One region of the Streptococcus sp. CM6 genome, then DNA from elsewhere that is predicted to be linked to it. Evidence: riboswitches for the same ligand, from Rfam matches in the RefSeq annotation. Region 1 holds a riboswitch; the other holds the start of a gene.
What was found. A riboswitch is a leader RNA that binds a small molecule or an ion and turns the genes downstream of it on or off. The one in region 1 is predicted to bind FMN.
Positions count from the first base shown of each region.

Region 2: linked by a shared signal. The riboswitch ahead of HMPREF1516_RS00760 (ECF transporter S component) and the one ahead of ribD (bifunctional diaminohydroxyphosphoribosylaminopyrimidine deaminase/5-amino-6-(5-phosphoribosylamino)uracil reductase RibD) in region 1 are both predicted to bind FMN.

Region 1 covers NZ_JATS01000012.1:97,719-108,907, reverse strand. Annotated here, with positions in the region: gene ribH (6,7-dimethyl-8-ribityllumazine synthase) at 1-268, opposite strand, end outside; gene HMPREF1516_RS04150 (bifunctional 3,4-dihydroxy-2-butanone-4-phosphate synthase/GTP cyclohydrolase II) at 269-1,474, opposite strand; gene ribE (riboflavin synthase) at 1,494-2,129, opposite strand; gene ribD (bifunctional diaminohydroxyphosphoribosylaminopyrimidine deaminase/5-amino-6-(5-phosphoribosylamino)uracil reductase RibD) at 2,114-3,214, opposite strand; FMN riboswitch at 3,347-3,461, opposite strand; gene ruvA (Holliday junction branch migration protein RuvA) at 3,618-4,211, shown strand; gene HMPREF1516_RS04130 (DNA-3-methyladenine glycosylase I) at 4,221-4,784, shown strand; gene HMPREF1516_RS04125 (SemiSWEET family transporter) at 4,867-5,130, opposite strand; gene HMPREF1516_RS04120 (S66 family peptidase) at 5,236-6,270, opposite strand; gene HMPREF1516_RS04115 (TfoX/Sxy family protein) at 6,432-6,779, opposite strand; gene HMPREF1516_RS04110 (DUF1129 domain-containing protein) at 6,795-7,472, opposite strand; gene HMPREF1516_RS04105 (magnesium transporter CorA family protein) at 7,484-8,428, opposite strand; gene uvrA (excinuclease ABC subunit UvrA) at 8,565-11,189, shown strand, end outside.
Region 2 covers NZ_JATS01000004.1:3,396-20,285, reverse strand. Annotated here, with positions in the region: gene HMPREF1516_RS00800 (peptide ABC transporter substrate-binding protein) at 1-950, shown strand, start outside; gene HMPREF1516_RS00795 (ABC transporter permease) at 1,017-2,513, shown strand; gene oppC (oligopeptide ABC transporter permease OppC) at 2,513-3,439, shown strand; gene HMPREF1516_RS00785 (ABC transporter ATP-binding protein) at 3,448-4,515, shown strand; gene HMPREF1516_RS00780 (ATP-binding cassette domain-containing protein) at 4,526-5,455, shown strand; gene HMPREF1516_RS00775 (TrkH family potassium uptake protein) at 5,544-6,983, opposite strand; gene trkA (Trk system potassium transporter TrkA) at 6,987-8,336, opposite strand; gene HMPREF1516_RS00765 (tRNA (cytidine(34)-2'-O)-methyltransferase) at 8,739-9,242, shown strand; FMN riboswitch at 9,283-9,500, shown strand; gene HMPREF1516_RS00760 (ECF transporter S component) at 9,654-10,217, shown strand; gene HMPREF1516_RS00755 (phosphatase PAP2 family protein) at 10,207-10,857, shown strand; gene pheS (phenylalanine--tRNA ligase subunit alpha) at 11,237-12,283, shown strand; gene pheT (phenylalanine--tRNA ligase subunit beta) at 12,412-14,817, shown strand; gene HMPREF1516_RS00740 (ABC transporter ATP-binding protein) at 15,067-15,960, shown strand; gene HMPREF1516_RS00735 (ABC transporter permease) at 15,957-16,890, shown strand, end outside.

The sequences.
Region 1 (11,189 bases):
CATAATGACTTGTACTACCTCTAATGACAGCTCCCAAGCAGATAATTGCATCATATTTGTTACTTTTTGCCATTTTTGATGCAATCAGTGGTATTTCAAAAGCTCCTGGAACCCAGGCTACCTCGATATCTTTCTCGTTTACATTCTCTCTTTTGAGATTATCTAGTGCTCCAGATAATAATTTTGAAGTTATAAATTCATTAAATCTCGCTACAACAATGCCTATTTTAATATTGTTCGCTACTAAATTACCTTCATAAGTCTTCATTTATTTTTCCTCCATATTTAAAATGTGCCCCATTCGATTTTTCTTTGTCTTTAAATAAAAACTGTCGTAAGGATTAGCTTCTATTTCGATTGGTATTCTACTGGAAATGGTAATTCCATATTTTTCTAACTGTTCAACCTTGTCAGGATTATTTGTCAGTAAATGCAGTGACTGTAGTCCCAGGTCTTTAATCATTTGTGCTCCAATGTGATATTCTCTTAAATCACCTTCAAATCCTAACGCAAGATTGGCATCAAGCGTATCCATTCCTTGATCTTGTAAATGATAGGCTTTTAATTTATTGATAAGTCCAATTCCTCGTCCCTCCTGTCGCAAGTAAAGTAAGACACCCGAACCATTCTCAGCAATCATTTTCATAGCTTTATCAAATTGCTGTCCACAATCGCACCGTAAAGAGCCTAAAACATCTCCTGTTAAACATTCAGAGTGGACCCGACATAATACATTGGTTCCATCCTCTATATTTCCCATAATAAGAGCAAGGTGATGTTCCCCATTTAGTTTATCTATATAGCTAATTGCTTTAAAATTACCGTATCTAGTAGGCATATTGACAGTTGAAACTCGTTCTACCAGCTGATCATATACTTTTCTATATTCTTGTAATTCTTTGATGGTAATTAATGGAATGTTGTGTTTCTTAGAGAACTGAATTAAATCATCTGTTCTCATCATTTTGCCATCATGATTCATTATTTCACAACATAGGCCACACTCTTTTAGTCCTGCTAATTTTAATAGATCAACAGTTGCTTCTGTGTGTCCATTTCTTTCTAGAACACCACCGTTTTTCGCAATTAAAGGAAACATGTGTCCTGGCCTGCGAAAATCAGAGGGTCTTATATCTTCGGAGACACACATACGTGCGGTCAATCCTCTTTCCTCGGCAGAAATACCTGTGGTCGTTTCCTTATAATCAATTGAAACTGTAAAAGCAGTCTTATGATTATCTGTATTGTTTTCAACCATAGGTGAAAGCATTAATTGATTAGCTAAACTTTCGCTCATAGGCATACAAATTAATCCTTTGGCATAAGTAGCCATGAAATTAACATTTTCTGTTGTAGCTGCTTGTGCGGAACAAATTAAGTCTCCTTCGTTTTCTCTATCCTTGTCGTCTATAACAAGAACAAGTCGTCCCTTCTGCAATGCTTCTAATGATTCTTGTATTTTTCGATATTCCATTGACTGATCATCCTTTCTGCTAAAATCCATTTTGGTATAATAGTTCCTTAGATATCTCTGACTTCGGAGAGTTATCCATTAGTTTTTGCACATATTTACCTAATATATCATTTTCAAGATTTACTGTACATCCGACTTGTTTACTCTTAAGAATAGTTTGTTCCAAAGTATGAGGGATAACAGATACTGAAAAGTTTAGTTTGGAGACTTTAGCGACAGTCAGACTAATGCCGTCAATTGTAATAGATCCTTTTTCAACTATTAAATCTAAAATTTCTTTTTGTGTGTTGATTTTATACCATACAGCATTATCATCTTTTTTTATTGACGAGATTTTTCCTGTACCATCAATGTGTCCTGTAACGACGTGACCTCCAAGTCGACTGTTGACAGATAAGGCTCTTTCTAGATTTACCTCACTTCCATGTTTTAATAGTGTAAGAGCTGTTCGGCTCCATGTTTCATTCATTACATCAACTGTAAAGGATTGATGATTGAAATGAGTAACTGTAAGACAGATACCATTTACTGCTATACTATCGCCTAAATGGATATCCGTTAATACTTTTGAGGCTTTAATTGATAGTTTGCAATTACGAGAGTCTTTCTGTATTCTTTCAACTTTTCCGATTTCTTCAATTATTCCTGTGAACATGGATAAATCACCTCACTTTCTATGAGATAGTCATCTCCTATTTGAGAAAAAGCATAAGGCTTCAAGCTAATAGCGTCATTTGGCAAAGAAATACCTTCACCTCCGACAGGAAACTTGGCACTGCCTCCAAAAATTTTTGGTGCAATATATATTTTCAGCTCATCAACAATTTGTTGTTCCAAAGCACTCCAATTCATTAGACTGCCCCCTTCTAGAAGTAGGCTATCAATCTGCATATTTCCTAGATGTTGCATTAAACTTGATAAGTCTATATGATTGCCTTTTTTCTTTATGGGAAGTATTTCACAGCCATGATTTTGATATAGCTTCATTTTATTTTTGTCTTCAGAGGAAGTGGCAATGTAAGTTTTAATATCATTTGCTGTTTTTACGATTTTAGAGGTAAGAGGAGTTCGTAAATGTGTATCGCATATGATACGGATAGGATTTTTCCCTTCCTCCAATCTACATGTCAGCAAAGGATCGTCTTGAATAACAGTATTGACTCCCACCATAATCGCACTAACATGGTGTCGTAACTGATGTACATGCTTTCTTGCCTCTTCTCCAGTAATCCATTTGGATTGATTTGTTTTAGTGGCTATTTTTCCATCCATTGTCATTGCATATTTCATAAAAACATAGGGTACATGCTGGGTAATATACTTTCTAAAACTTTTTATTAAGTTAAGACACTCATTTTCTAAAACTCCAACAGTAACTTGAAGATTATTTTCCTCAAGTATCTTTACTCCTTTTCCAGATACAATAGGGTTACAGTCTAGGCTTCCAATGACTACTCTTGTAATACCACTATCGATTATAGCGTCTATACAAGGAGGTGTTTTCCCGAAGTGACAACAGGGTTCAAGTGTTACATAAAGCGTTGCTCCGACAGGGGATTCTCTACAGTTTTTTAGAGCATTTCTCTCAGCATGTGGGCCACCAAAAAACTCATGATAACCTTGTCCGATAATGTGATTATCTTTTACAATAACTGCGCCAACCATAGGATTGGGATTGACGTAACCAGCTCCTTTTTGTGCCAATTTTATTGCTAATTTCATATATTTTGAGTCGCTCATCTCACTACCTCCAAAAAAAATACCTTGAATAGGGGACTATTCAAGGCATACAAAAGAAAACTTATGCGATTAACAAAAATGCTCTGAAATGACAAGTAATCATTTCAGAGCACGCAAAAAGCACAAATATACTTTTATCTTCTTTCATCCAGACTATACTGTCGGCTTTGGAATTTCACCAAATCATGCCTTTCGGCTCGTGGGCTATACCACCGGTAGGGAATTTCACCCTGCCCTGAAGATAGTTATTCAATTACAGGTGATTATAGTACTTAATTTTCAATATGTCAATAGATAAGCATAAATTATTTTTGATATACTGTATTTGTGATAGTCGATTCTCACTCCTCGGATAAAGAAAATATGATATACTAGATAAACGAAATAAGAGAAAAGGAAAACTATGTACGAATATTTAAAAGGAATCATTACCAAAATTACTGCCAAATACATTGTTCTTGAAACCAACGGTATCGGTTATATCCTGCATGTAGCCAATCCCTATGCTTACTCGGGACAGGTCAATCAAGAATCTCAAATTTATGTGCATCAGGTTGTGCGTGAGGACGCCCATCTACTTTATGGATTTCGCTCAGAAGATGAGAAAAAGCTCTTTCTCAGTCTGATTTCGGTATCTGGGATTGGGCCTGTGTCAGCTCTTGCTATTATCGCTGCTGATGACAATGTTGGCTTGGTTCAAGCCATCGAAAGCAAGAACATCACCTACTTGACCAAGTTTCCTAAAATTGGCAAGAAAACAGCCCAGCAGATGGTGCTGGACTTGGAAGGCAAGGTAGTTGTGGCTAGTGATGACCTTCCTGCTAAGGTGGCAGTGCAAGCAAGCATTGAAAACCAAGAACTGGAAGAAGCCATGGAAGCCATGTTGGCACTGGGCTACAAGGCGACCGAGCTTAAGAAAATCAAGAAATTCTTTGAAGGGACGACGGATACAGCAGAGAACTATATCAAGTCGGCCCTTAAGATGTTGGTCAAATAGGAGTATAATATGCCAAAACGCTGTGGTTGGGTAAAAATGAATAATCCCTTATATGTAGCCTATCATGATGAGGAGTGGGGGCAACCCCTTCATGATGACCGCGCTCTTTTTGAACTGCTCTGTATGGAGACTTATCAGGCTGGTCTGTCTTGGGAAACGGTACTCAACAAACGCCAGGCTTTCCGAGAAGCATTTCATGGCTATCAAATTCAAGCGGTCGCGGAAATGACAGATGGGGAGTTGGAAGCCTTGTTAGAGAATCCAGCCATCATCCGAAATCGTGCCAAGCTCTTTGCGACACGCTCCAATGTCCAAGCATTTTTACAAGTTCAGGAAGCATATGGCTCCTTTGATGCCTATCTCTGGTCTTTTGTTGAGGGAAAAACGATCGTGAATGATGTTCCTGACTATCACCTAGCACCTGCTAAAACAGCCTTGTCTGAAAAGTTGTCTCAAGATCTCAAAAAACAAGGCTTCAAGTTTACAGGTCCAGTCGCAGTTTTGTCTTTTCTACAGGCGGCAGGCCTGGTTGATGACCACGAGAATGATTGCGAGTGGAAAAACGGAAATTAGTGAGTCCAAGCGTCTAACTATCTGAGAAAATAGAAAAAGCTGAGAAAATTATCTCAGCTTTTTGATTATATGCTAGTAACTTTTATAGTGCAGTAAGAAATGTCAGTCCACCTAAGACAACGCCAGCTGAGTTTGGAATAATTAGTATCCAATCCTTCTTAGGCTCTTTTGTCCATCCGTAAATAACCCAAATTAAACAAGATACTGCTGCGGATAAAGGCTGGAATGGTTGAGCTTTGTTGCCTTGTAAATTGGCAAAAATTTGTGGGATGTAGGCGATAAATACAACAATCCCGATAAAGGCTCCAATTGAACCGACAATTTGATTTATTTTTTGTTTAGTCATATACACCTCCTTTAAAAAGATATCATAGAAATAAGCAAAATGCAATAAATTCAGACACAAATTGTAACGAAAATCAATACCAAAGCACAAAAATGGAGAAATTGTTTATTTTTTGTTATAGTCAAAGCGAATGACTTGCTTCTGTGTATCCACATAAGCGTGAACGCCAAAGGGCACAATGGCTCTTGGAGTTGCGTGACCGACATTCAGATTATAGACAATCGGGATATTGTTATCAATGATATCCAATAGTGCTTCCTTATAGTCGTCATAGAAGGTTTCATCCATTGGCTTTCCGACCAAGAGTCCACTGATGACCTCAAATACCCCAGTTTCTTTCAAAGCCAGCACCATCTTTTTGAAGTTTTCCGGCTCAGGTTTTTCTTCGCTTGTTTCTAACAAAAGAATCTTTCCTTCCCAGTCGGATAAGTCAGGGAAGAGTTTGTACTTTTGGCAGAGCTCCGTGCTGTCTGCGTATCGAGAGTTGTCAAAGATATCATAGAGAGATTCAAGGCAACCACCGAGAATTTCTCCCTCAAACTGAGCATTTCCTTGTAGCAAGTCAAAACCAGTATTTGTATGACTGATACGAGCTGTTCCCAGGGCCTTGGGACTAAAGTCAATCCGTTCCTCATACCAAAGGTCGCTAGGGCGGATTTCTGAGATTCTCCCAGTCTCGATCAGTTCTTTAAAGTAGTGAAAGCTATAGGGCAACATCTCCTTGTCCAATTCACAAATGTCTGCTAGAAAGGATTGCCCATAAAAAGTCTTGACCCCTAGTTTGTGCAACATAAGGTGGTTCATAGTGGTATCCGAGAAGCCAAGAAAAATCTTTTGTTGGATAACCTTTTGAAGCTGGTCGTTCTCAAAAAGGTAGGGCAACAAACGATAGGTATCGTCTCCACCAATGGCACATAGGATCGTGTCGATGCTATCGTCCGAAAAGGCCTGCATCAAATCCTCTGCACGTGCCTCCGGATGGTCCTTGATAAAGTCTAACCCTTTTAGCGAATGGGGCAAAAAGACAGGATTGAGTCCCAAATCCTTGAGACGTTGGAGACCCAAATCGACTTCGTGTTTGACAAAATCCTCTCCGATAACACCACTAGACAAGCTCACGATACCAATAGTAGAAATCATATCTCATCCTCCTGCAAATAGATTTAGCCTATTTTATCATAAAAGATGAGAGAAAACTACAAGAATGAGACTCAGAAGTTCTATTGGATCTCAAGAAAGCAAGTGAAAAAGCAACCGCCTTAGCAGTTGCTTTTCGTTTTTCTAATCTAACCAGATATGAGTTACTTGGTTAACTCTTGATTATAGGAGAGGGCTAAATCAATCCAGTAAGGAAGTTCTTTTTGACCTTCGATATCTAGGTCTATATAGCCATGATAAGGTCGACCTCTCATCAATGTAGTATGAGCTCCTGTTCGGGGTAGAACTTGCTTTTCCATTTCTTTGCCAATTCTGACCATAACCAGCTCGTCCTTTCTGGAACTGACTGTAAGGACCATTTTCCCACGAATCATAAAGGCCAGGCCACCAAACAGTTTCTTTTCTTCTAACTCTTCTTCGAAAATTTGGGGAGGAAGTTTGAGTGCTAGAATTTTTCGAATCTGCTGTGCTAAGGATTGACTATATGCCATAGCGTTTCACTTTTCTTAATAACGTGATGGGCCCGCGCTTGCACTTCGGATATTGAAGCGTTTCTTGAGATAGAAGCGAAGGGCGAGAAGGGCCGCTCCTAGGACAGCCAAAGGCAGTGGAGCAAGAATTGGATTGAGAGCTGCTGGTAGGAAGCTTGTTGCGAAGAAGACAGCCAACCAGAGAACCATAGCAGCGAGGATGACGAGGATTGATTTCCAGAAAGGAGGGCGCTGGCTACGATCTGTGTCTGGTCCATAGTACTGGTAGACAAAGTAGTACATCAAGTAGAAGGCAAGTCCTCCTACAAGTCCAACCAACAAGAGGGTAATCAACCCATAGCCAATAGCCTGATCTGTAGAGAAGAAGGTAGTCAGAGCGCTAACCAATGCAAAGAGACTGGTGATAAAAAGGGCTGAGTCCATAATCATGAGTTTTGGATCATCATTTTCTTTTGGATGCTCTTTTTCATATTGCTCTTTGACAGTGAAGCTATGAGCCCAGTGGGTTGGAGCCCCGTAGAGGGAACGTGCAGTCGTTCCTTTGGCTTGCTCTTCAAGGATTTTAGGAATGACTTCCTCAAAGATAGCCTTGATTTCAGCGTCTGTTTTACCATCTTTGATAAATTGTTGGGTAGCGATGTGGATAAACTCTTGGTTTTTCTTAGTTAATTTTTGTAAATCAATCTGAGACATAGGGATTCCTCTTAGAACCATTTTTTATGGATGAGATAGAGAGTGAGCGAAACACTCAGAGCAAAGGCGATAAAGACGATTAACCAGAAGGCGTGAGGCTCACCGTTTAGAGGGATTTCATTATCCTTAAAGTTCATCCCGTAGGCTGAGAAGATCATGGTTGGGATAGACATAACGATGGTCACGAGAGCCAGGGTCTTCATGATGTTGTTCTGGTTATTGGAAATGATAGAGGCAAAGGTCTCTGTCATAGAGTGAAGGACGTTTCCATAAATATCTGCCATCTCAATGGCCTGTTGGGTTTCAATCAGAGTGTCTTCGAGTAGGTCTTCGTCTTCTAGGTATTTCTTGATATTGCTAGTTGCGCTGGTCAATTTCTTAATCACGCGCTCGTTCGTCTTAAGTGAGGCCTTGAAATAGACGATGGTCTTTTCCAATTCCATGAGCTCGATCAGCTCTTCGTTTCGAGTAGACTTGTGAAGTTGACTTTCGATTTGTTCACTCTTACGGTCGATCGAACGAAGGGCCGTAAGGTAAAGTTCGGCGTTGCGGTAGAGAATCTGGAAGATAAAGCGTGAACGCATGAAGGTGTAAAAGTTGCGCAGTCTACGGTTGATAAAGACATCGAGAACGGGGAGGGATTCCAAGCAGGTGGTGATAATGGTTTCCTCGGTGATGATAATCCCCAGCGGAATCGTAACGTAGTAGGTACGATTGTTTCTTTCCTCTGTGATGGGAACGTCCACGATGATCAAAGTGTACTCATCTTCGATGGTAATACGGGACATTTCTTCCGCATCGAGTGGTGCTCGAAGGTCGGCAATGTCAATGTCGAAGGCGTTAGCGATTTCCAGCGATTCATTTTGTGTAGGATTGACGAGGTTGATCCAAGTACCCGGTTCAAGCGTGTCGATCTCTTTAAATTCAGTTGTTGTTGAGAGAAAAACTTGTTTCATATCCCCTATCCTTTCCTACTATTCAGTGATTCATTTTTTGCACCGTACTATTATACTATAAAAACAGCTTTTTGGGTAATAGAATTTCACATTTTTTGGTATAATGGAAAGCAATAATGGACTAGAAAGAACAAAGATGCAAGATAAAATTGTGATTCATGGGGCGCGTGCCCATAACTTAAAAAATATCGATGTGGAGATTCCGCGAGACAAGCTAGTTGTTGTGACTGGTTTGTCAGGGTCTGGGAAATCCAGTCTGGCCTTTGATACCCTCTATGCGGAGGGACAACGTCGCTATGTAGAGAGTCTATCAGCCTATGCTCGTCAGTTTTTGGGAAATATGGAAAAACCAGATGTAGATGCTATTGATGGTCTCAGCCCAGCTATTTCCATCGACCAGAAAACCACCAGCAAAAACCCTCGTTCGACCGTGGGAACCACAACTGAAATCAATGATTATCTGCGTCTCCTCTACGCACGTGTGGGGACGCCTTACTGTATCAACGGACATGGGGCTATCAAGGCTTCTTCTGTGGAGCAAATTGTGGATAAGGTTTTGGAGTTGCCAGAACGCCAACGCTTGCAGATTTTGGCCCCTGTCATCCGCAAGAAAAAAGGACAACACAAGAGCGTCATTGAAAAAATTCAAAAGGATGGCTATGTTCGTGTCCGAGTGGATGGGGAAGTCTATGATGTGACCGAAGTGCCAGAGCTGTCTAAGAGCAAGCAACACAATATCGATGTTGTGGTAGACCGTATTGTCATCAAGGAGGGCATTCGTAGCCGTCTCTTTGATTCCATTGAGGCTGCCCTTCGTATCGCAGAAGGTTATGTGATTATCGACACTATGGACGATTCTGAGTTGCTCTTTTCTGAGCATTATGCCTGTCCAGTTTGTGGTTTTACAGTACCAGAGTTAGAGCCTCGTCTCTTCTCCTTCAATGCTCCTTTTGGCTCATGCAGTGAGTGTGACGGTTTGGGTATCAAGCTAGAAGTGGATACTGATTTGGTAGTGCCAGACGCCAGCAAAACTTTGCGTGAGGGAGCCTTGGCACCTTGGAATCCTATCTCATCTAACTACTATCCAAACATGCTAGAGCAGGCCATGACAGCCTTTGGAGTAGATATGGATAAGCCTTTTGAAGACTTGTCAGAAGAAGATAAGAACTTGATTCTTTACGGCTCAGATGGCAAGGAATTCCATTTCCACTATGAGAATGAATTTGGCGGTGTGCGCGATATTGACATTCCTTTTGAGGGGGTTGTCAATAATATCAAGCGTCGTTACCATGAGACTAACAGTGATTACACACGCACCCAAATGCGTCTCTACATGAATGAACTAACCTGCGGAACTTGCCATGGCTACCGTCTCAATGACCAGGCCTTGTCTGTCCGTGTGGGTGGGGAGCAAGGACCACATATCGGTGAAATCTCAGACCTGTCTATCGCAGACCACTTGGCTTTGGTGAGCCAGTTGACTCTGTCTGAAAATGAAGCCATTATCGCCCGTCCTATTCTCAAGGAAATTAAGGATCGCTTGACCTTCCTCAATAATGTGGGACTCAACTATCTGACTCTGTCGCGTTCGGCAGGAACCCTTTCAGGTGGGGAGAGTCAGCGTATTCGCTTGGCAACCCAGATTGGATCCAACCTATCAGGTGTCCTCTATATCCTGGATGAGCCGTCGATTGGTCTTCACCAGAGGGATAATGACCGCCTGATTGCTAGTCTGAAAAAGATGCGCGACTTGGGCAATACTCTCATCGTGGTGGAACACGACGAAGATACTATGCGCGAGGCGGATTACCTGATTGACGTTGGTCCCGGTGCCGGTGTTTTTGGTGGGGAGATTGTTGCCGCAGGAACCCCCAAGCAGGTGGCTCGTAACAGCAAGTCTATCACAGGACAGTATCTATCAGGAAAACGCGCGATTCCTGTACCGTCAGAACGCCGTGTTGGCAATGGTCGCTTTATCGAAGTGACAGGTGCGCGTGAGAACAACTTGCAAAATATCACCGCTCGCTTCCCACTCGGGAAATTCATTGCGGTAACAGGCGTTTCTGGCTCAGGGAAATCAACCTTAATCAACAGCATCCTCAAAAAAGCCATTGCCCAGAAGCTTAACCGCAATTCAGACAAACCTGGTAAGTTTAAGACGATTACAGGGATTGAGCATGTAGACCGCTTGATTGACATTGACCAGAGCCCGATCGGACGAACGCCGAGGTCCAACCCGGCTACCTATACGGGGGTCTTTGACGATATACGTGACCTTTTTGCCCAGACAAATGAGGCTAAGATTCGTGGTTACAAAAAGGGGCGTTTCAGTTTCAACGTCAAGGGTGGTCGTTGCGAAGCCTGTTCAGGTGACGGGATTATCAAGATCGAGATGCACTTTTTGCCTGATGTTTACGTGGCTTGTGAAGTCTGCCATGGGACTCGCTACAACAGTGAAACCCTAGAAGTGCACTACAAGGAAAAAAATATCTCGCAGGTTTTGGACATGACCGTCAACGATGCGGTGGAATTCTTCCAACATATTCCAAAAATTCAACGCAAACTTCAGACCATCAAGGATGTGGGGCTGGGCTATGTAACGCTAGGTCAACCGGCTACCACCCTTTCTGGGGGAGAAGCCCAGCGTATGAAGTTGGCTAGCGAACTCCATAAACGCTCGACAGGAAAATCTTTCTACATTCTGGATGAGCCGACGACAGGGCTTCATACCGAGGATATCGCTCGCTTGCTTAAAGTCTTG
Region 2 (16,890 bases), on a different contig from region 1:
ACTTTGCCTTTGACCGTACTTCTTACTCAGCACAAATCAATGGTAAAGAAGGTGCTCCTCTTGCAGTTCGTAACCTCTTTGTGAAACCAGGTTTTGTCTCTGCAGGTGAAAAAACTTTCGGTGACTTGGTAACTGAAAAGATGGCTACTTATGGTGATGAGTGGAAGAATGTAAACTTTGCGGATGGTCAAGATGGACTCTTCAACGCCGATAAAGCCAAAGCCGAATTTACCAAAGCTAAAACTGCATTGGAAGCAGAAGGTGTGAAATTCCCTATCCACTTGGATATTCCAGTAGACCAAACATCTAAAAACTATATCGCACGTATCCAATCTTTCAAACAATCAGTTGAAACAGTACTTGGCGAAGGCAATGTAATCATTGATATCCAACAAGTTTCTAAAGATGAGTTGAACAATATCACTTACTATGCTGCAAGCGCTGCGGCAGAAGATTGGGATCTCTCAGGAGCAGTTGGGTGGAACCCAGACTACGAAGATCCATCAACTTACCTTGATATCTTAAAAACAACGAATGCTGAACAAACAAAAACATATATGGGTTACGAAGGTGCAGATAACGCTGCGACTGCTCAAGTTGGTTTGAAAGAATACGATAAGCTAGTTGATGAAGCTGCTAAAGAAACAAGCGATTTGAATGTTCGTTATGAAAAATACGCGGCTGCTCAAGCTTGGTTGACAGATAGCTCACTCTTCTTGCCAGCTATGTCATCAAGTGGTGCTGCACCATTCATTTCTCGTGTTGTACCATTCTCTGCATCATACAGCCAGTCTGGAGATAAGAGCTCAGATGTATACTTCAAGTATATTCAGTTGCAAGACAAGGTTGTAACGAAAGCTGATTACGAACAAGCTCGTGAGAAATGGCTCAAAGAGAAAAAAGAATCAAACGAAAAAGTTCAAAAAGAATTGACGAATCACGTTAAATAAATAACTCTCAAGAGAACTTTCTCTCCATGAGGAGAAGGTTCTTTTGGGATTTTAAAAGGAAACGATATGAAAAAATATATTTTTATGCGTGTCTTGCGCTCATTGTTGTCTATTTTCTTGGTGACAACCTTGACCTACACGATTATCTATACGATGGTTCCTCGAAAACTGATTTTCAAGCAGGATACCAACTACAACAAGATTGCAACGACTCCAGATAAGCGGGATAATTATGAGAATACCGTTTATGAACGTATGGGCTATATTGAGTATTACGATACCAAGGAGTTGCAAGAAAAAGCTAGCACAATGGACTCATCTGTAACAGTAGATGCCAATGACACCAATAAGGCAATCTACGAAAAATACATCAACCAACTCGGTAATGGTTGGACGTTAGGTGTCTTTTCAGAGAGTGGTCAGTTCTATGCTACGCGTGAAATTCCAATTTTTGAACGTGTTTTCAAATTCTATGCAAACTTACTTGATATTGATCATACAAACAAGATTCAAGACCCTGAAAATCCAAACTTGGAACGTTATCTTCGTTTTGAAAATGACCCTGCTATCGGTTGGTCATTGGTTGGTTCAGGTACCAAACATAAATACCTTTTGTATTTCAACAATCAATTCCCGTTTGTACACCAAAACTTTGTGAACATTAACTTGGGTGACTCTTACCCAACTTATGCGAACACGCCAGTGCTTCAAGTTATCACACAAGGTCAAGGACAAACTAAGACATCAGAAGTTCAATTCCCTACTGGTAAAAAGACTTCGTCTGTAGATATTTACTCTCGTACCTACAAATCTCCAAGTCAAGCAGATGCGCGTGAAATAGCTAACTATGGTAAAGACGATCCATATACAGCTACAGAAAGTAACTACCAATATCCATCTATGATTGCAAGTTCAGCTGTTGCTGGTTTGATTGGTTTGATTATTTCTTATGCTATTGCGATTCCTCTTGGATCTGCTATGGCTCGCCACAAGAATACTTGGATTGATAGCTTCTCAACAGGTGTTCTAACCTTCTTGCTTGCCCTTCCAACGATTGCCTTGGTTTATATCGTGCGTTTGATTGGCTCATCTATTGGTCTTCCAGACTCATTCCCTATCCTAGGTGCTGGAGATTGGCGTTCCTATGTCTTGCCAGCAGTCATTCTAGGTTTGCTGGGAGCACCAAGTACAGCAATCTGGATTCGTCGTTACATGATTGACTTGCAATCTCAGGACTTTGTCCGTTTTGCTCGTGCAAAAGGTTTATCTGAAAAAGAAATCTCAAATAAACACGTCTTTAAAAATGCCATGGTTCCTTTGGTTTCAGGTATTCCAGGTGCCGTAATCGGGGTTATTGGTGGTGCAACATTGACAGAAACAGTCTTCGCCTTCCCAGGTATGGGTAAAATGTTGATTGACTCTGTTAAGGCATCAAATAACTCAATGGTAGTTGGTCTCGTCTTCATCTTTACATGTATTTCTATCTTCTCACTCTTTGTAGGAGATATCTGGATGACTATGCTTGACCCACGTATTAAATTGACAGAGAAAGGAGGCAAATAATGTCAACAATTGATAAAGAAAAATTTCAGTTCGTAAAACGTGATGATTTTGCCTCTGAAACGATTGATGCTCCTGCCTACTCTTACTGGGGCTCTGTATTTAGACAGTTTTTAAAGAAAAAATCAACAGTCATTATGCTAGGAATTTTGGTTGCCATTATCTTGATGAGCTTTATTTACCCAATGTTCTCAGATTTTGACTTCAACGATGTAAGTAAGGTCAATGACTTTAGTGCTCGTTTTATCAAGCCCAATGCTGAACATTGGTTTGGTACAGATAGTAATGGTAAATCCTTGTTTGACGGGGTTTGGTTTGGTGCGCGTAATTCAATTCTTATCTCTGTAATTGCCACTTTTATTAACCTTGTAATTGGGGTTATTGTTGGTGGAATTTGGGGGATTTCCAAATCTGTTGACCGCGTCATGATGGAAGTTTATAACATTATTTCAAACATTCCATCTCTCTTGATTGTTATCGTCTTGACTTACTCAATTGGTGCTGGTTTCTGGAATTTGATCTTCGCTATGAGTGTGACGACTTGGATCGGTATTGCTTATTCAATTCGTATTCAAATCATGCGTTACCGTGACTTGGAATACAACCTTGCTTCTCAAACACTTGGAACACCAACCTTTAAAATCATCGTTAAAAATATCATGCCACAATTGGTATCTGTTATTGTTTCTACGATGACCTTGATGTTGCCAAGCTTTATCTCTTATGAGGCATTCCTTTCTTTCTTTGGATTGGGATTGCCTGTAACAGTGCCAAGTTTGGGACGTTTGATCTCAGATTACTCACAAAACGTTACGACCAACGCGTACTTGTTCTGGATTCCATTGACAACCTTGATTTTGGTATCCCTATCTCTATTCGTTGTTGGTCAGAACTTAGCGGATGCTAGTGATCCACGTACACATAGATAGGAGTAGACATGACAAAAGAAAGTAATGTAATTTTGACTGCTCGCGATATCGTCGTGGAATTTGACGTTCGTGACAAAGTTCTAACAGCTATCAGAGGCGTTTCTCTAGAACTGATTGAAGGAGAAGTTCTTGCCTTGGTAGGTGAGTCTGGTTCTGGTAAATCTGTATTAACAAAAACCTTTACAGGGATGTTAGAAGATAATGGACGCATTGCCCAAGGAAGCATCGACTATCGTGGACAAGACTTGACAGCCTTGACTTCGAACAAAGAATGGGAGAAAATCCGTGGTGCTAAAATTGCGACCATCTTCCAAGACCCAATGACAAGTTTGGACCCAATCAATACAATCGGTAGCCAAATCACAGAAGTTATCGTTAAACACCAAGGGAAAACAGCTAAGGAAGCCAAAGAAATGGCAATCGACTATATGAACAAGGTCGGAATTCCAGACGCTGAAAAACGTTTTGACGAGTATCCTTTCCAATATTCTGGAGGGATGCGCCAACGTATCGTTATTGCCATTGCCCTTGCGTGTCGTCCAGATATCTTGATCTGTGATGAGCCAACAACGGCCCTTGACGTAACCATTCAAGCGCAAATCATTGATTTGCTTAAAACTTTGCAAAATGAGTACCACTTCACCATTATCTTTATCACCCATGACCTTGGTGTGGTAGCAAGTATTGCGGACAAGGTAGCGGTTATGTATGCTGGTGAAATTGTAGAATATGGTACTGTTGAGGAAGTCTTCTACGACCCACGTCATCCATATACTTGGAGTCTCTTGTCTAGCTTGCCACAGCTCGCTGATGATAAAGGGGAATTGTACTCTATCCCAGGAACACCGCCGTCTCTTTATACGGAGTTGAAAGGTGATGCCTTTGCCCTTCGTTCAGATTATGCGATGCAAATTGACTTTGAACAGAAAGCACCTCAGTTTTCAGTCACTGATACTCACTGGGCTAAGACTTGGTTGCTTCATGAGAATGCTCCTAAGGTTGAAAAACCAGAAATCATCGCAGATTTACATGATAAAATTCGTGATAAAATGGGCTTTGCTCATCTAGAAGACTAGGAGGAAGGAAATGTCTGAAAAATTAGTAGAAATTAAAGATTTAGAAATTTCCTTCGGTGAAGGAAGTAAGAAGTTTGTTGCCGTTAAAAACGCTAACTTCTTTATCAACAAGGGAGAAACTTTCTCTCTCGTTGGTGAATCTGGTAGTGGGAAAACGACGATTGGTCGTGCCATTATTGGTTTGAATAATACTAGTAAAGGTGAAATCATCTTTGACGGTCATAAGATCAATGGGAAAAAATCTCATAAGGAATCTTCAGAGTTGATCCGCCGTATCCAGATGATTTTCCAAGACCCTGCAGCCAGCTTAAATGAACGTGCGACAGTTGACTATATCATCTCTGAAGGTCTTTACAACTACCACTTGTTCAAAGATGAAGAAGAGCGAAAAGAAAAAGTTCAAAAGATGATTCATGAAGTTGGTCTTTTGAAAGAGCACTTGACCCGTTACCCACACGAGTTTTCTGGTGGTCAACGTCAACGTATTGGGATTGCCCGTGCTCTTGTGATGGAACCTGATTTCGTTATTGCGGATGAGCCAATTTCAGCCTTGGACGTGTCTGTTCGTGCGCAAGTCTTGAACTTGCTCAAGAAGTTTCAAAAAGAATTGGGCTTGACCTATCTCTTTATCGCGCATGACTTGTCAGTTGTTCGCTTTATCTCAGATCGTATCGCAGTTATCTATAAGGGTGTTATCGTTGAAGTAGCGGAGACAGAGGAGTTGTTTAACAATCCGGTTCATCCGTACACTCAAGCGCTTCTATCTGCTGTACCGATTCCAGATCCAATCTTGGAACGTAAGAAGGTCTTGAAAGTCTATGACCCTAGCCAACATGACTATGAGACAGACAAACCATCTATGGTGGAAATTCGTCCAGGTCACTATGTTTGGGCTAATCAAGCGGAAGTTGCTCGCTACAAAGAAGCACTTAAAAAATAAACAGATTAGGAGAGGACCGAAAGGTCTTCTCATTTTTAATAGAAAAACTCCCCCTTTACTAGCTAGTAAAGGGGGAGTTGTATTATAATTAGCGTTTGGACCAGGTACGTTTCATAAAGAGAAGCAAAATGGGATAAATCTCTAAGCGACCTGCAATCATTGCAAATGAGAGAAGTATTTTAGAGATGGGACTAAAGATAGCAAAACTAGAAGTTGTACCTAGAATAGGTCCGATGTTATTGAAACAACTGAAGACAGCACTGGTAACAACTAGAAAATCATTGTTATCTAGACTGACAATGAAGATAAGTGACAGTAAAATCATCACATAAATGACAAAATATTTTAGGACCTTGTGCTGGGTATCCTTATCAATCACAGTTTTATTGACATGTAGAGTCAATACGCGATGAGGAGATAAGATGGACAAGATCTGATTTTTTGCAATTTTTGAAAGGATGAGCCCTCTGATAACTTTGAGTCCACCTGCGGTTGATCCAGCAGATCCACCGATTCCCATGAGGAAGAGGAGGATAAATTGGGAGAAGAGGGGCCAGTTGGTGATATCTCCATAACCAAAACCAGTTGTTGTGATGATATTGGAAACCTGAAAGAGGGCCATTTCAAAGCTCTTAGAGACACCTTGGTAGAGATGGAGCGTATTGAGCGTAATCAAGCCGGTAGAAACTAGGACAATGATTACATACGTGCGAAGTTCTTCATCTCCAAAGAAAGCCTTAACCCGACGGAGCATAAGGTAATAGTAGAGATTGAAGTTAACCCCAAAAACCAGAACCCCGATACTGACGAGATAGGTGATGAGTGAGCTGCCGTAGTGGGCAATTCCGTCGTTATAGACGGTGAAGCCTCCGGTTCCTGCCGTTCCCATAGCGATGACAAAGCTATCAAATAGGGGCATACCAGCTAGATAGTAGATGACTACAAAAAGTGAGAAGAGCCCTAAATAAAGCAGATAGAGAATCTGGGCGGTATTTTTCAGTTTGGATACAACCTTACCGAAGACAGGCCCAGGGACCTCAGCCTTCATCACCTCTAAGTGACTATTCTTGGCATTGTCCATAATGGCAAGCGCGAAGACGAGTACCCCCATCCCTCCAATCAAGTGAGTAAAACTTCGCCAGAAGAGGAGGGAACGGCTGAGAACTGAGACATCTGTCAGAATGGTCGCTCCTGTAGTTGTAAAACCAGAACTGATTTCAAAGAAGGCATCGATGACGCTTGGGATTTGTCCTGAAAAGACAAAGGGAAGTGCTCCAAAGAAAGACCATAGAATCCAACAGAGGGCGACGATTAAGACTCCCTCCTTAGTATAAATTCGCTGATTTTTGGGTTTCCGTAAAATTCCCAAGCTACCAAGAAGTATTAAAATTCCAATTGTTGTAAAGAGAGCTGTAAATACTTGGCTAGATTCTTGATAATAGGTTGCTACGCTAACGGGTACTAGGAGGAGAACCGCCTCAATCAAGAGAAGTTTTGAGAGGAGGTAACGAATCATACTTTTATTCATCTTTTACCTCTCAATCAGATCATAAATCTTGGTGATATTTGGTAGTAAAGTCGTCACGAGTAACTGATCTCCTACCTCAAGTCTATCCTCTCCAGTAGGGAAGATTGTTTTTCCTTTTCGGATAATGGCTGCGATGAGAACCCCTTTTTTCAATTTCAACTGTGAAAGAGGTTTGGCAGTCATTTTATTAGCTTCCTTGATTTGGAATTGAAGAGTTTCAATTTGACCGTTTGCTAGATGGTGCATGGCTTGAAGGTCTGAGTATTGGGCGTTTACTCGACCACGGATAAAGTGCATAATGGTATCCACTGCAATGCTTTTGGGTGTGATGATACTTGAAAAATCAGGTGCATGGATAATCTCTAAAAGGCTAGTTCGATTCACCTTGGTGATATTCTTATGGACACCAACACGGTCTAAGAACATAGAGGTAATGATGTTTTCCTCATCAACCCCAGTCAAAGTTGCAACTGCATCATAGTTGGGAGCACTTTCCTCAAGCAAGATATCTTTGGCAGTTCCATCTCCCTGTACGATATAGAGATTTGGAAATTTTTCACTGAAGAGACGAGCTCTCTCAGGATTAATCTCGATAACTTTAGTGTCAATACGGCTATCTTTTAAAATGCCAAGTAGGTAATAAGCAATTTTTCCAGCACCAACGATGAGCAAGCTTTTCACTGCACGTGATTTGAAATAGTTATGGAAGAGCATCATATCCACACGATTCCCAGTAACAAAAATCCTATCTCTGTCCTGAATGGTGATATCACCGCTCGGAATCATAAGTTGATGGTCTCGTTCCATAGCGCAGACAATGATATTGCCAAATTTTTTACGAAAATCTGAGATTGGCATTTGACAGAGACCACTGGAATCTTTGACAACAAACTCCATCAGGTTGACCCGTCCCCCTGAGAACCGCTCAACTGAGAGTGCATTCGGGAAATCAATGATATTTGAGATAGCACGGGCGGCTAGGAGTTCTGGGTTAACGATAAGTGAGAATCCAAGAATATTTTTCTCTTTGAAATAGGCATTGGAGTATTCAGGATTTCGCACTCGAACGATGGTTTCTTTAGCGCCCATTTTTTTAGCAAGTACTGCTGAAATCATATTCACTTCATCGTGTTCCGTTAGAGCAATAAAGATATCACACTCTTGAACGCCGGCTTGCTCTAAGATAGCAAAGTCTGCTCCATTTCCAAGGAGTCCCATGATATCAAAGCGACTGACAATATGATCGAGAACAGCCTCATCTTGTTCGATGAGGACAACGTCGTGTTTTTCTGCAACCAGTGAACGACAGAGGGCGAAACCGACTTTCCCTCCACCAACAAGGACAATTTTCATATAAAAACCCTACTTTTTCATGATGTAACTATCATACCCTTTTTTCGCAAAAAATGCACTTACCAAGCCATTTTAGAGGATAAGAAAAGACTTTTTGTAAGTTTTCAAAGATAAAATTGCTCACCTTTCATAGAAATGTCTATTATATGAAGTGATTTCGCTCATTTAATATCCTTTCTCAGAAAAAGAATGACTAAGTATGGAAATATTATCAAAAAAAGTAAAAAAATCAAGTCGTTTCTATTGACAATGATTCTGAAAGTGTTATACTAAGAAAGTAGCTTCGCTGATTTACTTCAAACCTGTTGTGAGGTAAGTTAACGATGCCTTAACCACGCTGTTTGCTGAGCTTGACTCCGGGCAGTGTGGCTATTTTTTTGCAATGGTGAAAGGAAGCAAGTCATGACAAATCACATTGTATTATTTGAACCTCAGATTCCACAAAATACAGGTAACATTGCGCGTACTTGCGCTGCGACCAATTCTCCCCTTCACATCATCAAACCGATGGGATTTCCTATTGATGATCGCAAGATGAAGCGAGCTGGATTAGATTATTGGGATAAGTTAGATATTTATTTTTATGACAGCTTGGAAGATTTCATGTCTCAGATGAAGGGAAAACTCTATCTGATTTCGAAATTTGCTGAGAAGGTGTATTCTGAGGTAGATTTATCGACTGACGAGGACCATTATTTTCTCTTTGGACGTGAAGACAAGGGCTTGCCTGAGGACTTTATGCGAGAACATCCTGAGAAAGCACTCCGTATTCCTATGAACGATGAACACGTCCGCAGTCTCAATGTTTCGAATACCGTCTGCATGATTGTATATGAGGCTCTTCGCCAGCAGAATTTTGCAGGTCTTGATCTTGTTCACACCTATGAAGCAGATAAATTGAAATAATCAAAATGCTTGCACTTGCAAGCGTTTTTTGTTATGATTAAAGGGTCTTCAGGGCTGGGTGAGATTCCCGACCGGCGGTGACCTTAACTAGCTATTTTGGCTTACTCTTCGTTGTCTTGTCTCGATATACTCAAGTATTATCTTCGACTGCGACGCCTAGATTAATCCAAAATATCTTAGTTAAAGAAGTCCGCGAGCGCAAGCTGATGTGGTGCGATTCCACAACCGACAGTATAGTCTGGATGGGAGAAGACGAAAGAATAGCTTTGTCTGTTCTGATGAGTTTATAGATGAATTGCAACCGCTTGCTCAAAAGAGTGAGAGGGAGCTTTTGGGATATAAAAAGTGAGAATAGATAGAGGGATCCTTTCCAACTTCTTCTGATTTTATAGAAAATTGGAGGAACCTGTTATGACAAACACACGTCGACTTTCGACCATTGCGATTTTATCAGCCATTTCATTTGTGCTGATGTACTTTGACTTTCCGCTCTTGCCAGCGGCGGCCTTCCTCAAGATCGAGTTTAGTATCTTGCCAGTCCTTGTGGGCTTGGTGGTGATGGATTTGCCAGCTGCACTAGGAATCCTCTTGCTTCGCTCACTCTTGAAGTTGCTTCTGAATAGCCAGGGCGTGAATACCTACATTGGTTTGCCAATGAATATCGTAGCCTTGGGAGTTTTTGTTATCGCCTTTGGTTTGATTTGGAAAAAGGAACGTAGCACTCTTCGTTTCCTACTAGCATCTCTAGCGGGAACTATTGGATTGACTGCTGCTATGTTGGTTCTCAACTATGTTTATGCGGTTCCTTTGTACGCGCAGTTTGCCAACTTTGATATTGGAAAAATTTTGGGACTTTCCAACTACCTAATGACCATGGTTTTACCTTTTAACTTGATTGAGGGTGTAATCTTTGCCGTTTCATTCTGGTTGCTGTATGTCCTCTTAAAACCAACCTTAAAATATTATGAGAGATAAACAAACATTTTTAATGAAGGGCAGTTTTGCCCTTTTACTTTTCGTCCTTCTTGGCTATATGGTTAAATTCTATCCTGAAACGTTGGTCGGTTTTGATCAACCGATTCAGACTGCCCTTCGTGGAGACTTGCCAAATTATTTGACAGTTCTGTTCCGTGCCCTTACGCATTTGATTGATATCCCGGTGATTATCACCTGGGTTGCCATCGCAGCCTTTATCTTTTATCGTAAGCAGTGGAAGATAGAAAGCTTCTTCATGGCGGGAAATCTAGCAATAGCTGGTCTTTTAATCGTGTCCTTTAAAAATATCTACCAGCGCCCACGACCAGCTATCTTACATCTAGTCGAGGAGAAGGGATTTTCCTTCCCAAGTGGGCATTCTCTGGCAGTGACGCTGATGGTAGGGACTTTGATTGTTATCCTTAGTCAGCGAATTAAAAATCCAGTCTGGAGAAAAATCGTGCAAATCGTCCTTGGCCTCTACCTAGTCAGTGTGCTGCTATCTCGGGTCTATCTGGGAGTTCACTACCCATCAGATGTTCTTGCCAGTCTCTGTGTGGGCTTGGGAGTCTTGTTTATCGAATTTCCTTTCTATGACAAGCTTCGCTTCCAATGGCGATTTAAAGGCAAGCAGAAGTGAGTATCGAATTCCCTTGAGGAGAAAGAAATGAAAAGGAAAGCAGATGAAACAGGCCCTACAAATAGATAGTGCATTGCGTCTTGTTCCTTTTTATATTGAAATTAGTCTGGTCTAACTTGTTTTTTAACTAAAAATTTGATAAACTATGTAGTAATCGAATAGAAATCCGCAAGACTAGTAACTCAAGGGAAGTATATCAGGGAGGAGAGCCAGGACTGCAAGCTCTCTATATGAAAGCTGAGTGAATTCACTTGCGCATGGATTTAGAAATGAAGGTCTGACTTGTCAGATGAAACGGATGGTACCGCGTGTCAACGCTCCGAGTGGAGTTTTTGGCATGTGGTTTTCTTTTTATCTACGAGCGACTGATGGAGGAATTATGTCAACTATTGAAGAACAATTAAAAGCGCTTCGCGAAGAAACGCTGGCTAGCTTGAAGCAGATTACTGCTGAAAATGAAAAAGAGATGCAAGAATTACGTGTCTCTGTCCTTGGTAAAAAAGGGTCGCTTACTGAAATCCTTAAAGGGATGAAGGATGTATCGGCTGAAATGCGCCCTGTCATCGGGAAACACGTTAATGAAGCTCGTGATGTCTTGACAGCAGCCTTTGAGGAAACAGCGAAACTCTTGGAAGAAAAGAAAGTCGCAGCTCAACTTGCTAGTGAGAGCATCGATGTAACACTTCCAGGTCGTCCTGTTGCGGTTGGTCACCGTCATGTTCTTACACAAACCAGTGAAGAAATCGAAGATATTTTTATCGGGATGGGTTACCAAGTCGTGGATGGTTTTGAAGTGGAGCAAGACTACTATAACTTCGAGCGTATGAACCTTCCAAAAGATCACCCAGCTCGCGATATGCAGGATACTTTCTACATCACAGAAGAAATCTTACTCCGTACTCACACGTCTCCAGTTCAGGCGCGTGCTATGGACGCCCATGATTTTTCAAAAGGTCCTTTGAAAATGATCTCACCTGGGCGTGTATTCCGTCGTGATACGGACGATGCGACCCACAGTCACCAGTTCCACCAAATCGAAGGCTTGGTTGTTGGGAAGAACATTTCTATGGCAGATCTTCAAGGAACCCTTCAATTGATCGTTCAAAAAATGTTTGGTGAAGAGCGTCAGATTCGTCTGCGTCCATCCTATTTCCCATTCACAGAGCCATCTGTCGAGGTGGATGTTTCTTGCTTTAAGTGTGGTGGAGAAGGCTGTAACGTATGTAAGAAAACAGGTTGGATCGAGATTATGGGTGCTGGTATGGTTCACCCACGTGTCCTTGAGATGAGTGGTATTGATGCAACTGTTTACTCTGGTTTTGCCTTTGGTCTTGGTCAAGAGCGTGTAGCTATGCTCCGCTACGGAATCAACGATATTCGTGGATTCTACCAAGGGGATGTCCGCTTCTCAGAACAGTTTAAATAAGATTGAAACCTGAAACACAGTCCTATACAGTCCTAGTCATTTTCTCTCGATGAGAAGGTGAGGACTGACTCGAAGAAAAAGAAAGGAATTGAAAAGGTCTTACTTGGTGAGATCTTACAATCAGAATTATGCTTGTATCTTATAAATGGTTAAAAGAATTGGTGGACATTGATGTGCCATCACAAGAGTTGGCTGAAAAAATGTCAACTACAGGGATCGAGGTCGAAGGTGTCGAATCACCGGCTGCCGGTCTCTCAAAAATTGTCGTCGGTGAGGTCTTGTCTTGCGAAGATGTGCCAGAAACTCATCTTCATGTTTGTCAGGTTAACGTTGGCGAAGAAGAAGCCCGTCAGATCGTTTGTGGTGCCCCAAATGTGCGTGCTGGTATCAAGGTCATGGTGGCTCTTCCAGGAGCTCGTATCGCTGACAACTACAAAATCAAAAAAGGGAAAATCCGTGGCTTAGAGTCTCTCGGAATGATTTGCTCACTTGGTGAATTAGGTATTTCGGACTCAGTTGTGCCAAAGGAATTCGCAGATGGTATCCAAATCTTGCCTCAAGATGCTATTCCTGGGGACGAAGTCTTTTCTTACCTAGACTTGGATGATGAAATTATCGAACTTTCCATCACGCCAAACCGTGCAGATGCTCTATCTATGCGTGGAGTAGCGCACGAAGTGGCAGCTATCTATGACAAGGCAGTTAGCTTTAAGGAATTCAGTTTAACAGAAACAAATGAAAGTGCAGCAGATGCTCTTTCTGTAGGGATTGAAACAGACAAGGCGCCATACTATGCTGCCCGTATCTTGGACAATGTGACCATCGCACCAAGTCCACAGTGGTTGCAAAATCTCCTCATGAACGAAGGTATCCGTCCCATCAATAATGTGGTCGACGTAACCAACTATATCCTACTCTACTTTGGTCAGCCTATGCATGCCTTTGACTTGGATACCTTTGAAGGCAATGACATCCATGTGCGTGAAGCGCGTGCTGGTGAAAAATTGGTGACCTTGGACGGTGAAGAACGTGACTTGGAAACAAATGACTTAGTCATCACTGTGGCTGACAAACCAGTAGCCCTTGCAGGTGTCATGGGTGGAGAGGCTACAGAAATCTCCGAAAATTCTAGTCGCGTTGTGTTAGAAGCAGCTGTTTTCAATGGCACATCCATTCGTAAGACTAGTGGACGCCTTAACCTTCGTTCGGAATCATCTTCTCGTTTTGAAAAAGGGATTAATGTGGCAACAGTCGATGAGGCCTTGGATGCTGCAGCTAGCATGATTGCAGAACTTGCAGGTGCGACAGTGCGTAAGGGCATCGTTTCAGCGGGTGAGCTTGACACTTCAGATGTAGAAGTATCTTCAACTCTTGCCGATGTCAACCGTGTTCTTGGTACGGAACTTTCATATGCTGATGTGGAAGATGTCTTCCGTCGTCTTGGCTTTGGTCTTTCTGGCAATGCAGAAAGCTTTACAGTCAGCGTACCCCGTCGTCGTTGGGATATCACTATCGAAGCAGACCTCTTTGAAGAAATCGCTCGTATCTATGGTTATGATCGCTTGCCAACTAGTCTTCCAAAAGACGATGGTACAGCTGGTGAATTGACTGCGACACAAAAATTGCGTCGCCAAGTTCGTACGATCGCTGAAGGAGCAGGTTTGACAGAAATCATTACCTACGCTCTAACAACGCCTGAAAAAGCAGTTGAGTTCACGGCTCAACCAAGTAACCTTACAGAACTCATGTGGCCAATGACAGTGGACCGTTCAGTCCTCCGTCAAAATATGATCTCAGGTATCCTTGATACGGTGGCCTACAACGTAGCACGTAAGAATAAAAACTTGGCTCTTTATGAGATTGGAAAAGTCTTCGAGCAAACGGGTAATCCAAAAGAAGATCTACCAAACGAGATCAACAGCTTTGCCTTTGCCTTGACAGGCTTGGTTGCAGAAAAAGACTTCCAAACGGCAGCAGTTCCAGTTGATTTCTTCTATGCTAAGGGAATCCTTGAAGCATTATTTACTCGCCTGGGACTTGAAGTGACTTATACAGCAACAGCTGAGATTGCAAGTCTACACCCAGGACGTACAGCCGTGATTTCACTCGGTGACCAAGTTCTTGGTTTCATTGGCCAAGTGCATCCGGTCACTGCTAAGACTTATGATATTCCAGAAACGTATGTAGCGGAGCTCAACCTTTCAGCCATCGAAGCTGCGCTTCAACCTGCGGCTCCATTTGTGGAAATCACCAAATTCCCAGCGGTTAGTCGTGATATTGCTCTACTTCTCAAGGCAGAAGTCACTCACCAAGAAGTTGTAGATGCTATCCGAGCTGCAGGCGTGAAACGTTTGACAGATATCAAACTCTTTGACGTCTTCTTAGGCGAAAAATTGGGACTTGGTATGAAGTCAATGGCCTATAGCTTGACCTTCCAAAATCCAGAAGACAGCTTGACGGACGAGGAAGTCGCACGCTACATGGAAAAAATCCAAGCATCACTCGAAGAAAAAGTCAATGCAGAAGTACGTTAACTCATCAATCCATCCTTCGGGGTGGTTTTTTAGTTTCAAAAGGACAGTTCAAAAGAGAAAAGCAACAGTTGAGGAGAAAGACACCCTATCCAATTTTTAATGAGCTATACTAAACCTATTACTGGAGCGCTTAAAAACCTTGGATTTGGTAGATTTTTACTATAAATAATATCGATAAAATGGACATAAAACGTTGTAAATGCTATCAAAAAGGAGTATAATAAGTGCAACATATTTCGGAGGTGGAAAATGCTAGAAGTAAGAAATCTAGAGAAAAGTTTCGGTTCCAAGCAAGTCTTGTTTGGTGTCGATTTTCAAGCAAGTCCAGGACGGATTCTGGGGCTGGTCGGGAAAAATGGTGCTGGGAAAACAACGATTTTCCACAGTATGTTGAAATTTTTGGAGTATCAAGGAGAAATCAGTCTGGATGGGCAGGAGATTCGTCAGGAAACCTACGCTCGGATTGGCTATCTGCCTGAGGAACGTAGCCTCATGCCCAAATTGACAGTCCTTGAGCAAGTTCGCTACTTGGCTACTCTAAAAGGCATGGATGCTAAGGAGGTCAAGGAAAAACTCCCTCAATGGATGGAAAAATTGGAAGTGAAGGGCAAATTGACCGACAAAATCAAGAGCCTCTCCAAAGGGAATCAGCAGAAAATTCAGCTGATTATCACCCTAATCCATGAACCAGATTTGATTATCTTGGATGAACCTTTTAGTGGTTTGGACCCAGTCAACACCGAGTTGCTCAAACAGGTCATCTTGAAAGAGAAAGAGCGCGGTGCGACCATTATCTTTTCTGACCATGTCATGACCAATGTTGAGGAGCTTTGCGATGATATCCTGATGATTCGTGATGGGCGTGTGGTCTTGCATGGACCAGTTCAGGATGTTCGCAATCAATACGGGAAAACGCGTCTCTTTGTTTCAAGTGAACGAAGCAAGGAAGAATTGGAAAAACTTCCTCATGTCAAACAGGTGAGTTTAACCAAGCAAGGTAGTTGGAAATTAATCCTAGATGATGAGAGCGCTGGAAGGGAACTCTTCCCAATCCTGACTCAAGGTCAGTACATCGCGACCTTTGACCAACAAGCTCCAACAATCGATGAAATCTTTAAACTAGAATCAGGGGTGGAAGTATGAGAAATATGTGGATTGTAATGAAGGAAACCTATCTTCGACATGTCAAGTCGTGGAGTTTCTTCTTTATGGTGATTTCGCCGTTCCTCTTTTTAGCCTTATCTGCAGGAATTGGCTACCTCCAAGGGTCTTCTATGGCCAAGAATAGCAAGATAGCAGTAGTAACAACAGTGCCATCTGTGGAAGAAGGGCTCAAGGGTACCAATGGTATCAACTTTGATTACAAGGATGAAGCCAGTGCCCAGGCTGCTATCAAGGATGAGAAAATCAAGGGTTACCTAACCATTGACCAAGAGGACAGCGTCCTCAAGGCCGTCTATCACGGTGAAACTTCTCTTGAAAGTGGCATCAAGCTGGCTGTAACAAATAAGCTCAACGAACTGCAATACCAACTCAATCGCTCGGCGGCTAATTTGTCCCAAGAACAGGAAAAGCGCCTGAGTCAAACCGTTGACTTTACTGAGAAGATTGATGAATCTAAGGAAAACAAAAAAATTGTCCAAACCATTGCGGCCGCAGGGCTTGGTTTCTTCCTTTATATGATTTTGATTACCTATGCTAGTGTTACTGCTCAGGAAGTGGCTAGCGAGAAAGGAACCAAAATCATGGAAGTGGTCTTCTCTAGTATCCGAGCTAGTCATTATTTCTATGCTCGCATGCTGGCTCTGCTTCTTGTGATTTTGACTCATATTGGGATTTACGTCGTGGGTGGTCTGGCTGCGATTCTGCTCTTTAAAGACCTACCAATCTTGGCTCAATCTGGTATTTTAAATCATCTAGGAGATGCCTTCTCGCTCAATACCTTATTGTTTGTCTTGGTTAGTCTCTTTATGTATGTTGTTTTGGCAGCCTTTCTAGGTTCTATGGTTTCTCGTCCTGAGGATTCAGGGAAAGCCTTGTCACCATTGATGATCTTGATTATCGCAGGATTCG